One region of the Streptomyces sp. NPDC002845 genome, then DNA from elsewhere that is predicted to be linked to it. Evidence: riboswitches for the same ligand, from Rfam matches in the RefSeq annotation. Region 1 holds a riboswitch; the other holds the start of a gene.
What was found. Region 1 has a riboswitch for cyclic di-AMP ahead of ACWD3C_RS17695 (M23 family metallopeptidase). Riboswitches for the same ligand answer to the same signal wherever they lie in the genome.
Positions count from the first base shown of each region.

Region 2: linked by a shared signal. The riboswitch ahead of ACWD3C_RS14615 (M23 family metallopeptidase) and the one ahead of ACWD3C_RS17695 (M23 family metallopeptidase) in region 1 are both predicted to bind cyclic di-AMP.

Region 1 covers NZ_JBSFUU010000021.1:118,430-125,451, reverse strand. Annotated here, with positions in the region: gene ACWD3C_RS17700 (M16 family metallopeptidase) at 1-1,243, shown strand, start outside; cyclic di-AMP (ydaO/yuaA leader) riboswitch at 1,437-1,602, shown strand; gene ACWD3C_RS17695 (M23 family metallopeptidase) at 1,615-2,379, shown strand; gene ACWD3C_RS17690 (GntR family transcriptional regulator) at 2,590-3,294, shown strand; gene ACWD3C_RS17685 (HPr family phosphocarrier protein) at 3,466-3,747, opposite strand; gene ACWD3C_RS17680 (bifunctional acetate--CoA ligase family protein/GNAT family N-acetyltransferase) at 3,900-6,713, shown strand; gene ACWD3C_RS17675 (DUF5998 family protein) at 6,766-7,022, shown strand, end outside.
Region 2 covers NZ_JBSFUU010000017.1:20,967-27,988, forward strand. Annotated here, with positions in the region: gene trmB (tRNA (guanosine(46)-N7)-methyltransferase TrmB) at 1-81, shown strand, start outside; gene ACWD3C_RS14605 (PrsW family intramembrane metalloprotease) at 271-1,671, shown strand; gene ACWD3C_RS14610 (aldo/keto reductase) at 1,678-2,622, opposite strand; gene ACWD3C_RS14615 (M23 family metallopeptidase) at 2,740-3,786, opposite strand; cyclic di-AMP (ydaO/yuaA leader) riboswitch at 3,798-3,955, opposite strand; tRNA gene ACWD3C_RS14620 (tRNA-Met) at 4,268-4,341, opposite strand; gene ACWD3C_RS14625 (dihydrofolate reductase family protein) at 4,449-5,594, opposite strand; gene ACWD3C_RS14630 (MarR family winged helix-turn-helix transcriptional regulator) at 5,708-6,223, shown strand; gene ACWD3C_RS14635 (GTP cyclohydrolase II) at 6,457-7,022, shown strand, end outside.

The sequences.
Region 1 (7,022 bases):
CGTCGAGGTGCTCCTCGACGCGCCCCTGGACGCCGAGCCCGCGGGCCTCGACGGCGTCGCCACGATCATGGCCCGTGCCTTCTCCGAAGGCACCGACAAGCACTCCGCCGAGGAGTTCGCCGCCGAGCTGGAGCGCTGCGGCGCCACCCTCGACTCGCACGCCGACCACCCCGGCGTACGCCTGTCCCTCGAAGTGCCCGCGTCGCGGCTCCCGAAGGGGCTCGGTCTGCTCGCCGACGCTCTGAGGGCACCCGCGTTCGAGGACAGCGAGGTCGAACGCCTCGTACGGAACCGGCTGGACGAGATCCCGCACGAGACCGCCAACCCGGCCCGCCGTGCCGCCAAGGAGCTCTCCAGGCAGCTGTTCCCGGCGACCTCGCGCATGTCGCGCCCGCGCCAGGGCACCGAGGAGACGGTGTCGGCCATCGACTCGGCGGCCGTGCGCGCCTTCTACGAGAAGCACGTACGCCCCGCCACGGCCACCGCAGTCGTCGTCGGCGACCTCACCGGCACCGACCTCGACGCGCTGCTCGGCGACACCCTGGGCGCCTGGACCGGCTCCTCGGCCGACCCGCGTCCGGTGCCGCCGGTGGCCGCGGACGACACCGGGCGCGTCGTCGTCGTCGACCGCCCGGGCGCTGTCCAGACGCAGCTGCTGATCGGCCGCGTCGGCGCCGACCGGCACGACCGGGTGTGGCCCGCCCAGGTGCTCGGCACCTACTGCCTCGGCGGCACCCTCACCTCCCGCCTGGACCGCGTCCTGCGCGAGGAAAAGGGCTACACCTACGGTGTGCGGGCGTTCGGGCAGGTGCTGCGTTCCGCGCCCGGCGGCACGGGCGCCTCGATGCTCGCCATCAGCGGCTCCGTCGACACACCGAACACCGGCCCCGCGCTCGACGACCTGTGGACCGTGCTGCGCACCCTCGCGGCCGAGGGCCTGACGGACGCTGAGCGGGACATCGCCGTGCAGAACCTCGTCGGGGTCGCGCCCCTGAAGTACGAGACCGCGGCGGCCGTCGCGAGCACGCTCGCCGACCAGGTCGAGCAGTACCTGCCGGACGACTACCAGGCGACGCTGTATCAGCAGCTCGCCGCCACCGGCACCGTGGAGGCCACCGCGGCCGCCGTGAACGCCTTCCCGGTGGACCGTCTGGTGACCGTCCTCGTCGGCGACGCCGCGCAGATCGAGGAGCCCGTCAGGGCCCTCGGCATCGGCGAAGTGACCGTCGTTCCGGCCGAGTAGAGCCGAGGTCGCGACAGGGGCCCTGGTGACGAAAGAGTCACCAGGGCCCCTGTTTGTCCGTATTGATGGAGGAGATTGCCTGAATGACCTGTGGCATGCGCTACAAAACCCTTGATCCGTTTGTCGTTTGAAAGATGGTCCACTTAGCGTCGGTCCGGCTGTTCGTCAGGCAGTGCGCCGCGCCCGCGGCACCGGACAGTCATCGCCGAGTCCCCGTACGGCGCGAGCCAGGGGAGCCGGGGACCCAACCGCAGTCCCTGGGGTGAATCGGACGCCCTTCACGAAGTGAAGGGTCTCCGTAGGAGACCTTCCTGCTCCGAACCCGTCAGCTAACCCGGTAGGCGAGAGGGAGGGAAAGGATCAGCCACTTCATGGCGTTCACCCGCGCCACCGGGAAGCACCGCGGTCCCGGCCGTGTGAAGCGCACGACCACGAGGACCGTGGGCGTCGCCGCACTCACCAGCACCGGCGTTATCGGCACCCTGGCCGCCCCGGCGCTCGCCGCGGAGACCTCCGCCGAGCAGACCGGACTCACCCAGATCATCGGCATCGGGGACGTGGTCGCCGAGCAGATCGAGACCCAGGCCGCCGCCCAGCAGCAGGCCGCCGAGGAGGCCGCCGCTGCGAAGCGGGCCGAGGAACTCGCGAGGAAGCGGGCCGAGGAGAAGGCCAAGGAGGAGCGCGAGGCCAAGGAGCGCGCCGCCCGCGAGGCCGAGCGCCGGCGCCTCAACTCCTACGTCGCCCCGGTCAGCGGCTCGTACGTCTCCACCGGCTACATGGCCGGCGGCGCCGTCTGGTCCTCCGGCAGCCACACCGGCGTCGACTTCCACGCCGCCTCCGGCACCCCCGTCCAGGCGGTCGGCTCCGGCACCGTCGTCGAGGCGGGCTGGGCCGGCGCATACGGCTACCAGGTCGTGATCGAGATGAACGACGGCACGTACACCCAGTACGGCCACCTGTCGTCCATCGGCGTCGGAGTCGGCCAGGCGGTCACCCCGGGCCAGCAGATCGCCCTCTCCGGGGCGACCGGCAACGTCACCGGCGCGCACCTGCACTTCGAGGCCCGCACCACGCCAGAGTACGGCTCGGACATCGACCCCGTCGCGTACCTGCGCTCGCACGGCGTGAACGTCTGACGACCGGCGCGCCCGGTTCCGGCGACCGGCCCGGCGACTCGCGAAGCCCCGGCTCACCGAGCCGGGGCTTTCGCCGTCGCCGCGCACCTCTTGTCCAAAAAATATCCATGGATTCCGGCCCGCCATCGGAAATTCCGGCTCTCTGCAATAGAGTCACTCGAACACACGTCAATCATCGACGTTTCACGGGGATTAAGGCGGAGGTCGGTCATGCGTATTCCGGCGCACTCGGTATGCACGGCGATCCGTGATGACATCGTCGCGGGTGTCTACGAGCGCGGCAGCCGGCTCACCGAGGAACTGCTCGCGCGCCGCTACGGCGTCTCGCGCGTCCCCGTGCGCGAGGCCCTGCGCACGCTGGAGGCCGAGGGCTTCGTCGTCACCCGCAGGCACGCGGGCGCGTGCGTCGCGGAGCCCACCGAGCAGGAGGCCTCCGACCTGCTGGAGATGCGCATGCTGCTGGAGCCGCTCGGCGCCGTGCGCGCCGCCCAGCGTCGCACCGAGGCCCATCTCAAGGTGCTGCGCGGCCTGGTGAGGCTGGGTCAGGAGCGGGCCAGGCGGGGCAACAGCGAGGATCTGCGCTCCCTGGGCGGCTGGTTCCACGAGACGCTCGCCCAGGCCTCCGGCAGCCCCGCCCTGACCTCGACGCTCTCCCAGCTGCGGCACAAGATCGCCTGGATGTACGCCGTCGAGGCGCCCGCCAACCCCGTGGAGTCCTGGGCGGAGCACGGCGGGATCGTCGACGCCGTCGCGCGCGGCGACAGCGAGCGGGCCAGGGCGATCACGGCCCTGCACACCGAGCGCGCGACCGCCGCGCACCGGCTCCGCTTTCCTGCTGGGCCCGGCGGTCCGGATCGCGTCGAGCGCGTGAGGACTTCGCAACATCCCGTAAACATGACGAGCCTGCGGCATTAACACAGAAGCCGTATACAAAGAGGGTGTAATTCGCGGGGGATTATTTCTGCTGCCCGAGATACGGAAATGCGACAGAAATGTGAAGGGCCCGCCCGATAATTCGGACGAGCCCTTCGGTGTGTGCGTGACGCTTTTGACGTCACCCTGACCGCGGAACGGTCGGAGGGTTCCTCAGACGGTCTCGGGAAGTTCTTCGAGTCCCTCGGAAACCAGCTTCGCCAGACGGTCGAGCGCGGCGTCCGCGCCCTCGGCGTCGGAGGCGAGGACGATCTCCTGGCCACCCTGGGCGCCGAGGCCCAGGACCGCCAGCATGGAGGCCGCGTTGACGGGGTTGCCGTCGGCCTTGGCGATCGTCACGGGGATGCCGGAGGCCGTGGCGGCCCGGACGAAGATGGAGGCGGGGCGGGCGTGGAGACCCTCGGCCCAGCCGACGTTGACGCGGCGCTCAGCCATGTGATGCTGCCCTTCGGTGTTCAGGTTGTCTAGACCAGTTTCCCATATCGTGAAGCGTCGCCGGGTCGGGCCCACGGCCTGACCGCGCCCCGGCTTGCGTTCCCCAAGACTGCCTCGCGCCGCTGTCGTACGCGAGCCTTACGCTGGGGCCCATGCAGACCTCGTCGGACCGGCACGAGTACCCCGCCCACTGGGAGGCCGACGTGGTGCTGCGTGACGGCGGCACCGCACGCATCCGGCCCATCACCGTCGATGACGCCGAGCGCCTCGTCAGCTTCTACGAGCAGGTCTCGGACGAGTCGAAGTACTACCGCTTCTTCGCGCCCTACCCTCGCCTGTCCGCCAAGGACGTCCACCGCTTCACGCACCACGACTTTGTGGACCGGGTGGGACTCGCGGCCACGGTCGGCGGCGAGTTCATCGCAACCGTACGCTATGACCGGATTGACTCCGACGGCATGCCCGCCTCCGCGCCGGCCGACGAGGCCGAGGTCGCCTTCCTCGTCCAGGACGCCCACCAGGGCCGTGGTGTCGCCTCCGCCCTCCTGGAACACATCGCGGCCGTCGCCCGCGAGCGCGGCATCCGCCGCTTCGCCGCCGAGGTGCTGCCCGCCAACGCCAAGATGATCAAGGTGTTCACGGACGCGGGGTACCAGCAGAAGCGCAGCTTCGAGGACGGTGTCGTACGCCTGGAGTTCGGCCTGGAGCCCACCGACCGCTCGCTCGCAGTGCAGCGCGCGCGTGAGCAACGCGCCGAGGCGCGGTCCGTGCAGCGGCTCCTCGCGCCCGGCTCGGTCGCCGTCATCGGCGCGGGGCGTATGCCCGGGGGCGTCGGCCGCAGCGTGCTCGGCAACCTCAAGGACGCCGGCTTCACCGGTCGGCTGTACGCCGTGAACAGGGCCGTTCAGGAGAAGGAACTCGACGGCGTCCCGGCGTACCGCTCCATCGGCGAGATCGGCGAGCCCGTGGACCTCGCGGTCGTCGCCGTACCGGCCGCGCACGTCCCCGAGGTCGTCACCGAGTGCGGTGAGCACGGCGTCCAGGGGCTCGTGGTCGTCTCCGCCGGGTACGCCGAGAGCGGCCCCGAGGGCCTGGAGCGCCAGCGTGAACTCGTGCGCCACGCGCGCACGTACGGCATGCGCATCATCGGCCCCAACGCCTTCGGGATCATCAACGCGTCCCCCGGCGTACGGCTCAACGCCTCGCTCGCCCCCGAGATGCCGCGCCCCGGCCGCATCGGCCTGTTCGCCCAGTCCGGCGCCATCGGCATCGCCCTGCTGTCCCGGCTGCACCGGCGCGGGGGAGGGGTCACCGGGGTCACCGGCGTGTCGACGTTCGTGTCGTCCGGCAACCGGGCGGACGTGTCCGGGAACGACGTCCTGCAGTACTGGTACGAGGACCAGGACACCGACGTCGTCCTGATGTACCTCGAATCCATCGGCAACCCGCGCAAGTTCACCCGCCTCGCCCGGCGCACGGCCGCGGTGAAGCCCCTGGTCGTGGTCCAGGGGGCGCGGCACGGGGGAGTGGCCCCCCAGGGGCACGCCGTACGGGCCACGCGGCTGCCGCACGCCACCGTCTCCGCGCTGCTGCGGCAGGCCGGGGTGATCCGGGTGGACACGATCACCGAACTGGTGGACGCGGGGCTGCTCCTGGCCCGCCAGCCCCTGCCCGCGGGCCCGCGCGTGGCGATCCTCGGGAACTCGGAGTCACTGGGGCTGCTGACGTACGACGCGTGTCTCTCCGAAGGGCTGCGCCCGCTGCCGCCGCTGGACCTGACCACGGGGGCCTCGGCGGAGGACTTCCACGCGGCGCTCGCGCGGGCGCTGGCGGACGACGGGTGCGACGCGGTGGTGGTGACCGCCATTCCGGCCGTGGGGGAGACGTCCACCGCCGACGAGGCCCTCGCCGAGGCGCTCCGCTCGGCCGCCGCCGCGGCCCCCGCCAAGCCGGTCCTCGTGGTCCACGTCGAGCTGGGCGGACTCGCCGAGGCGCTCTCCAAGGCCACCAGCACCGCACCCCACGCCGTACCGCCCGTCCCCGACGAACGGCCGGCACCCGCGCGCGTGGAGGACGTCCCGGCCCCGGAGGACGCCCGCCTCATCCCCGCCTACCCCGCCGCCGAGCGAGCCGTCCGCGCCCTCGCCGAAGCCGTGAAGTACGCCCAGTGGCGCGAGGAGTCCGCGGACCCGGGGAAGATGGCTGTGTACCCCGAGTATGAGGACATCGACGAGAAGGGCGCCGCCGCGCAGATCGACGGCCTCCTCGCGCGCGGGGAGGGGCTCACGCTCGGCACGGACGAGACGTGCGGGCTGCTCGCCCGGTACGGCATCCACGTACGCAAGGCCCTGCCCGCACCGACCCCCGACGACGCCGTCGACGCCGCCCGCGCCATCGGCTACCCCGTGGCCCTCAAGACCACCGCCCCGCACCTGCGGCACCGCGCCGACCTGGGCGGAGTACGGCTGGACCTGGCGGACGAGGAACAACTGCGGCGGGCGTACGCGGAGTTGACCGAGCTGTTCGGCACGCCCGAGGAGCTGCGGCCGGTCGTGCAGGCGATGGCCCCGCGCGGCGTCGACACCGTCGTACGGACCGTGATCGACCCGGCGGCTGGAGCGGTGCTCTCGTTCGGGCTCGCCGGGGCCGCGTCGCAGTTGCTCGGGGACACCGCGCACCGACTGATTCCGGCCACCGGCCGGGACGCGGCCTCCCTGGTCCGGTCGATCCGGACGGCACCGCTCCTCTTCGGCTGGAGGGGGTCGGCGCCGGTCGACACGGACGCCCTCGAAGAGCTGCTCCTGCGCGTGTCCCGACTGGTCGACGACCACCCGGAGGTCGTCGCGGTCTCCCTGGAGCCGGTCGTCGTCGCCCCGCGCGGGCTGAGCGTTCTCGGCGCCACCGTGCGCCTCGCGCGCCCGCCCGCCCGCGACGACCTCGGTCCCAGGACGCTTCCGGTGTACTGAGACCGTCCCGAGCGGTGCCTCGCAGTCAGTGCGCCCCCGTAGGATGGACGTCATGGCCAAGACCAGTACGACGACCCAGGGGCTGCGCACGGCGATCGAGCGCAGCGGCTATTACCCGACCCTCGTGGCCGAGGCGGTGGAGGCCGCTGTCGGCGGCGAGGCCATCCGGTCGTACCTGGTCCATCAGGAGACGACGTTCGACGCCAACGAGGTGCGGCGGCACGTCACCGTGCTCGTCCTCACGCACAACCGCTTCATCGTGAGCCACACCGACGAGCAGGCCGCGGACGGCACGTCCCCGACGCCGTA
Region 2 (7,022 bases), on a different contig from region 1:
GTGGTGAACGACCTGCTCTTCCGGTGCGTACAGCACGACGGACAGAGCCAGGTACAGAACCGCGCACAGAACCAGGACTAGCACCCCACAGGCACCACAGAAGCCACAGTCAGCACAGAAGCACAGAAGCAGCACAGTCAGCAGAGACAGCACCGCACAACGCCCGACAACTCCCCGCCCCCGCCCCGCGAGGCATCCCCCGGCTCCGGCCAGGCCGGGCCTACGCGGCACCGTCGCGGGCAGCGCCCATCCCTCGTTAGGGTCGATGCCGTGGCCACCTTTCCTCCCTACCCGACGCACCCCAGCGGCCCCGGCGGTCAAGCCGCTTCTGTCGGCGGTGTGCGGCGGCCCGCGCACTGGTGGCAGAAGAAGTGGCTGCGGTACGGAGCCCTGATCACCCTGCTCGCGCTCTCCGGGCTGGTCATCCTCGCCCTCGTACGCGAACAGACCGGCACGGAAGGGTTCCTGGTCGGGCTCGGGCTCGCCGTACTGCCCGTACCCCTGCTGATAGCCGCGTTCCGCTGGCTGGACCGGGTGGAGCCCGGGCCCTGGCGGAACCTGCTCTTCTCCTTCGCCTGGGGCGCCTGCGCGGCGGCGCTCATAGCCATCGTCGCCAACAGCTTCGCGACCAGATGGATAGCGACGGCCACCGCCGACCCGTCCGGCGCCGACACCCTCGGGGCCACGGTCATCGCCCCCGTCGTCGAGGAGACCGCCAAGGCCGCGGCGATCTTATTGATCTTCCTCTTCCGCAGACGGGACTTCACCGGGATCGTCGACGGGGTCGTCATAGCCGGTGTCACCGCCACCGGCTTCGCCTTCACCGAGAACATCCTCTACCTCGGCACTGCCTTCGGCACCGACCAGCTCAGCGGCGACAGCGGGTTCGCGTCCGTCACTGCCGCCACCTTCTTCGTCCGCGTGATCATGTCGCCGTTCGCGCACCCGCTGTTCACCGTGCTCACCGGCATCGGCTTCGGGATCGCCGCCCTCTCCGCGGACCGCCATCACCTACGGCGCGCCCTGCTCCCCCTCTCCGGCCTGCTTCTCGCCATGGGCATGCACGCCCTCTGGAACGGGTCCTCGACCGTCGGGGAGTTCGGCTTCCTGGCCGTCTACGCCGTCTTCATGGTCCCCGCCTTCGGGCTGCTGACCTGGCTGGTCATCTGGACCCGGCAACGGGAACTGCGCACCGTACGCGAGGAGTTGCCCGCGTACGCCGCCGCCGGCTGGCTCACCCCGCCCGAGCCGTACGTCCTCGGCTCCATGCGGGCCCGGCGCCTCGCCCGGGAGTACGCCCGGCACCACTTCGGCCGCGCCGCGGCCCGCTCGGTCGCGGACTACGAGGCGTACGCGACCTCCCTGGCCTTCCTGCGGCACCGGGGCCGCCAGGGCCGCGCGGGCGTCGATTTCGTCGTACGGGAACGGGAGTTGCTCTTCGAGCTGTGGCGCCGCCGCGAGCTCGCCCGCCCCGCCCTGGCACACGCGGCCCGGTGCACGGCACCGACGCCGGTACCTGTGCCGATACCGCCACCGGTGCAGTGGCCCGGACACGGGCAGGGACACGGACAGGAAAACGGATACGGATACGGATACGGGCAGGGGTACGCGCCGACGGCGCCCTATCCCGCGTACACGGCGTACAACCCACACAACCCGTACAGGTCCTGACGGAACCTACGCCGAAGCCTCCGTCAGCCTCCCGGCCTCCTCCTCCGTCAGGGTCACGTCCGCCACCGCCAGCAGCGCCGGAAGCTGCTCCACCGTGCGCGCCGAGGCGATGGGGGCGGCGACCGTCGGCCGGCCGGCGATCCAGGCGAGGGCGACGGTGGCGGGCTCGACACCGCGGTCCCCGGCGATGTCGTCCAGGGCGGCCAGGACGCGTACGCCCCGGTCGGTCTCCAGGTGGGCGCCCGCGCCCACCGCACGCGGGCTCTCGACCGTCGTACCCGGCCGGTACTTGCCCGTGAGGAAGCCGCTGGCCAGGGCGAAGTACGGGACGGCGGACAGGCCGGAGGCGGCGACCACGTCCTGCAGGGCACCCTCGTACGTGGTGCGCGAGACCAGGTTGTAGTGGGGCTGCAGGGCCACGTAGCGTGCCAGACCCTCGCGGTCGGAGAACTCCAGGGAGGCCGTCAGGCGCTCCGGGGTGATGTTGGAGGCGGCGATCGCGCGGACCTTGCCGGCCTTCACCAGTTCGTCGAGGGCGGTGATGATCTCCTCGACCGGCACCTCGGGCTTGTCGAAGTGGGTGTAGTACAGGTCGATGTAATCGGTGCCGAGGCGGCGCAGGGAGGCGTCGGCGGCGGCCTTGATGTTGGCGGCGGACAGTCCCTGGTACTCGGGGTGCTGGCTGACCTTGGTGGCGATCACGACGTCATCGCGATTGCCGCGGGCCCGCACCCACTTGCCGATGACCGTCTCGGACTCCCCGCCCGAGTTGCCCTCGGCCCACGCCGAGTAATAGTCGGCCGAGTCGACGAAGTTGCCGCCCACCGCCGCGTACGCGTCCAGCACGGCGAAGGACTGTGCCTCGTCGGCGGTCCAGCCGAAGACGTTGCCGCCGAGGGAGAGCGGGAAGACCTCAAGGTCGGACGAGCCCAGCTTGCGCAGAGAAGTCATGGTCATGCTCTACGTCAACTGCCGGGCCGGGCAAGCGCATTCCGCACGACCGGCCCCAACAGCCTCGGGTTCCCCAAGATCCCGTAAAACCGGGAGCCTGGACTCACGACTCACGCCTTACGGGTTCAGCCCCTTGCTCTGCAGCCACGCCATCGGGTCGATCCCGGAGCTGCTGCCGGCGGTGTGGACCTCCAGGTGGAGGTGAGCGCCGGTGACGTTGCCGGTGGCGCCGACGCGGCCGATGATGTCGCCCGTGGCGACCTGCTGGCCGACGCTGACGTTGATGGAGGACTGGTGGGCGTACCAGATCTCCGTGCCGTCCTCCAGGGTGAGCACCGTCTTGTAGCCGTACGACCCGTCCCAGCCGGCCGACGTGATCGTGCCGCTGTGCACGGCCTTGATCAGCGTGCCCGTGGGGGCGGCGAAGTCGAGGCCGGTGTGGTAGCCGGAGGACCACAGGGCGCCGGCCTGGCCGAAGTAGGAGGTGATGGTGTACGAGGAGGTCGGCAGCGTGTACTGCCTGGCGAGCTCGGCGAGACGCTCCTCCTCGGCCTTCTGCCGGGCCTCCTCCTCCGCCTGCCTCTTCTCCTCGGCGGCCTTGGCCTCGGCCTCCTTCTTCTCCTTGGCGGCGAGTTCGGCGGCCTTCTCCGCGGCCTTGGCCTCGGCGGCCTTGGCGGCGGCGGTGTCGACCTGGTCCTGCTGGGACTCGGCCTGCTGGATGATGCGGGCGCGCAGTGCCTCACCGGCGTTGGTCGTACCGGAATCGGTGTCGGCCGTGGTCAGGCCGGCGCTGGTGAGCGGAGCCTCGGAAGCCTGCGGCTCTTCCTCCTCCTCGTCCGATTCCTCGAACACCGAGCCCACGCTCGGCAGGTCGGGCAGCGAGATGGACACCGGCGGCTTGCCGGTCTGCGCGGTGGCCATGCCGCCCGCGCCGACCGCGGCTATGACGCCGACGCCCAGAACCGTGGAGCTGCGGGCGAGTCCTCCCCCGCGCTGCTTGCTTACGCGGTGCCGGCCGCGAACGGGACGAATGGACTCCTCGGTGGGATTCCACTCCTGCCAGGGACCCTCGTCCTTGCTGTCGTAGCCGCCGTAGGCGAAGGTGTCGCCGCTGTGCTGGCTCGGCACGGACGGAGCTTCTGGGGCAGGCCGGTTGGACGCCACGTAGGCGTACTCCTTTCCTTCCTTCTCGCCTACCGGGTTAGCTGACGGGTTCGGAGCAGGAAGGTCTCCTACGCGCGTAAACCTGCCGTACTTCCACGGCGGCTTCCGCCCGATTCACCCCAAGGTGGTGGTTCCCCGGTTCCCTTACGGGATTCGGCGCGTGCGCACGGAGCCGCCTCTTGTGACGGCTGGGACAACCGCGCTGCGTTATCGAACGTTAATAGACCCCGGGGCCGTATTCCAAGCTGTTCCGGATGATCGATCAGTCTTTTGCGCTGGACTTACGGGCCATGAGGGGCCTAAATCGGGCGAGTTGACCTCGGCTCATAAACCTCGGCTCATCTGACGTTGTGTCAGTTGTTATGCGGAGGGGGGTCGGTCGGGCACGCTTTGTGACAACGATCAGCCGCGCAGAAAGCCGCCCACGCCCACGCAAAGCCGAGGGCCGGAACTCGAATGAGTTCCGGCCCTCGGCCATCAGTAGCGGGGACAGGATTTGAACCTGCGACCTCTGGGTTATGAGCCCAGCGAGCTACCGAGCTGCTCCACCCCGCGGCGATGTCTCAAGTGTACGCCATCCGCGGACCGCCCAGCACCAGGGTTTACGGCGGTGACCTGTCACCCGGGGATCGGCGACCTGTCACGCAGGAATCGGTGACCTGTCACCCGGGCAACAGGTGGCGGTTCGGCTCCTTCGCCCGCTGCTCGTACTCGGGCAGGACGAGCACGTCGACCCCGGCGTCCGCGAGGAGTCCGCTGCCGTCGGCGGCGGTGACGAAGGTGTCGGGCTCGCGCCAGGCGGTGACGACGCGCCGTACGCCCGCGTCGAGGATCAGTCGGGCGCAGGGGGAGGCGGGGCGGGAGGCGCGGCGGGCGCAGGGCTCCAGGCTGCTGTAGACGGTGGCGGAGGCGAGGCTCGGGTCGGCGGGGTCGAGCTTGGCGAGGGCGGCCTCCTCAGCGTGGACGACCGGGTCGGTGCCCTCGCGGGAGTGACCGCGGGCCAGCTCCGTGCCGTCGGCCGCGACGATCACCGCGCCCACACTGAAGGCCGTCCGCGAGGGCGGGCACTGCGCCGCCAGCTCGCAGGCCAGCTTCAGCCAGTGCCGGTCGGCGGCGGAGGGCTCGCTTCTGGCCCCCGGGACCGTGGGGACGTACCGCATGAGGACGACGTCACCGACGGGCCGGGTCTCCAGGAGCCGCATCCGGCCGGTCGGGCCGCCGGGGTACGGCCCCGTCCCGAACATGCGGGGCGCGTCCGCCTCCCCCACGAACACCGGGGCGACGGCGAGCTGCAGCTCGTCGGCGAGCCCCTGCTGGAGCAACTGGGTGTGGACCCGGCCGCCGCCCTCGACCATGAGACGCCCGATGCCGCGTACGGTGCCGAGGTGGTCGAGGACCGCCCGCCAGTCCAGCTCGGGGCCGAGGGCCACGACGTCGGCGGTGTCGCCGAGCCCGCGCAGCCGTTCGGCGCCCTTGTCCGTCGTATAGACGACCTTCTCGCCGCCCGTGTGCCAGAACTGTGCCGTCGGGTCGAGGTCCCCGGACGCGCTGACCGTGACCTTGAGCGGGTACGCCGGGAGCCCGGCGGCGACCCGGGCGGCGCGGCGGTCGGACGAGTTGACCAGGAGCCGGGGGTTGTCGGTGCGCAGGGTGCCAGCGCCGATCAGGATCGCGTCGCTGGCCGCCCGTACCTCGTCGACCCGGTCGAAGTCGGCCGGGCCCGAGAGCAGCAGCCGGTCGGGGCCGGTGTCGTCCAGGAAGCCGTCGAGGGAGACGGCGGCGGACAACAGGACGTAGGGGTGGGGCATGGGGCTCGCTCCCGTGGTCGTGGTCGTGGTCATCGTGGTCGTGACCGGTCGGCCGGGGGCGTGTCACTCACCCGGTCTTGGTTCAAGTTTTAAACAATAACTACACTGTCCGTATGACGACCCGCTGGCTCACCCCTGAGGAACAACGCGCCTGGCGCGCGTACATCGCCGCGCAGCTGCTCCTGGAGGACGCCCTCGACCGGCAGCTCCAGCAGGAGGCCGGCATGCCGCACCTGTACTACTCCGTCCTGGCCGGCCTCTCCGAGGCCCCGGACCGCCGACTGCGGATGACCGATCTCGCCGAGAGACTGAAGATCACGCGCAGCCGGCTGACGTACGCCGTGACCCGGCTGGAGAAGGACGGGGCGGTACGGCGCGAGGGCTGCACCTCGGACAAACGCGGAAGCCTCGCGGTGCTGACGGACGAGGGCATGGCCCTTCTGGAGCGTACGGCACCGGGGCATGTCGAGACGGTCCGGAAGGCGGTCTTCGATCACCTCACCCCGGAGCAGGTGGGGCAGCTGGAGCGGATCTGCTCGGGGATCGCGCAGGCGCTCCAGGGTGACGATCCCAAGGCGACGGCCCCCGACGACCTGCCGTGGCGTCGCCGGTCGTGCTCTTCGGGATAGCGCGCACGTCCGTCCATCCGTCCGTCCGTCCATCCGTGCGCCTCTCCGGGGAATGGCTCGCTCTCTACAGGGGTTGCTCCACGGGTTACTCCAGGGGTTGATCCACGAGTTACTCCAGGGGTTGATCCAGGGGTTGCTTGAAATTTGAAGCAGAGTTAGAGTCCCTGTGGACGATGTGCTTCAGTTTTGAAACGTATCGCCGACCCCGCACCCCGTCTGGACCGGAGAACCGCATGCCCGACTACCCCGCCGCCACCCCGCGCGCCCGCGTCCGGGTACCGCTGCGCTTCAACGACGGCTACAGCGTCGACGCCGAACTGGTCACCTTCCATGGCCTGACCGACGGCCAGGAGCACGTGGCCGTCGTACTCGGCGAACCAGGTCGCACAGGCCACGTGCCCTTGGTCCGCCTGCATTCCGAGTGCCTGACCGGCGACGTCTTCGGCTCGGCCCGCTGCGACTGCGGCCCGCAGCTGCGCGAGGCGGTGGAGCAGATCGCCGACCACGGGGGCGTGCTCCTCTACCTCCGCCAGGAGGGCCGGGGCATCGGCCTCTACAACAAGCTCGACGCGTACGCCCTCCAGGACCAGGGCCTCGACACATACGAGGCGAACGCGGCCCTCGGCCTCCCCGAGGACGCCCGCGACTACACGGCCGCCGCCCAGATGCTCCAGGCCCTCGGCATCCCCACCCTCGACCTGCTCTCCAACAACCCCGACAAGGCCGGCCAACTCCGCGACCTGGGCATCGACGTCCGCCACCGGGTCCCCACCGGCGTCTTCACCACGGCCCACAACGT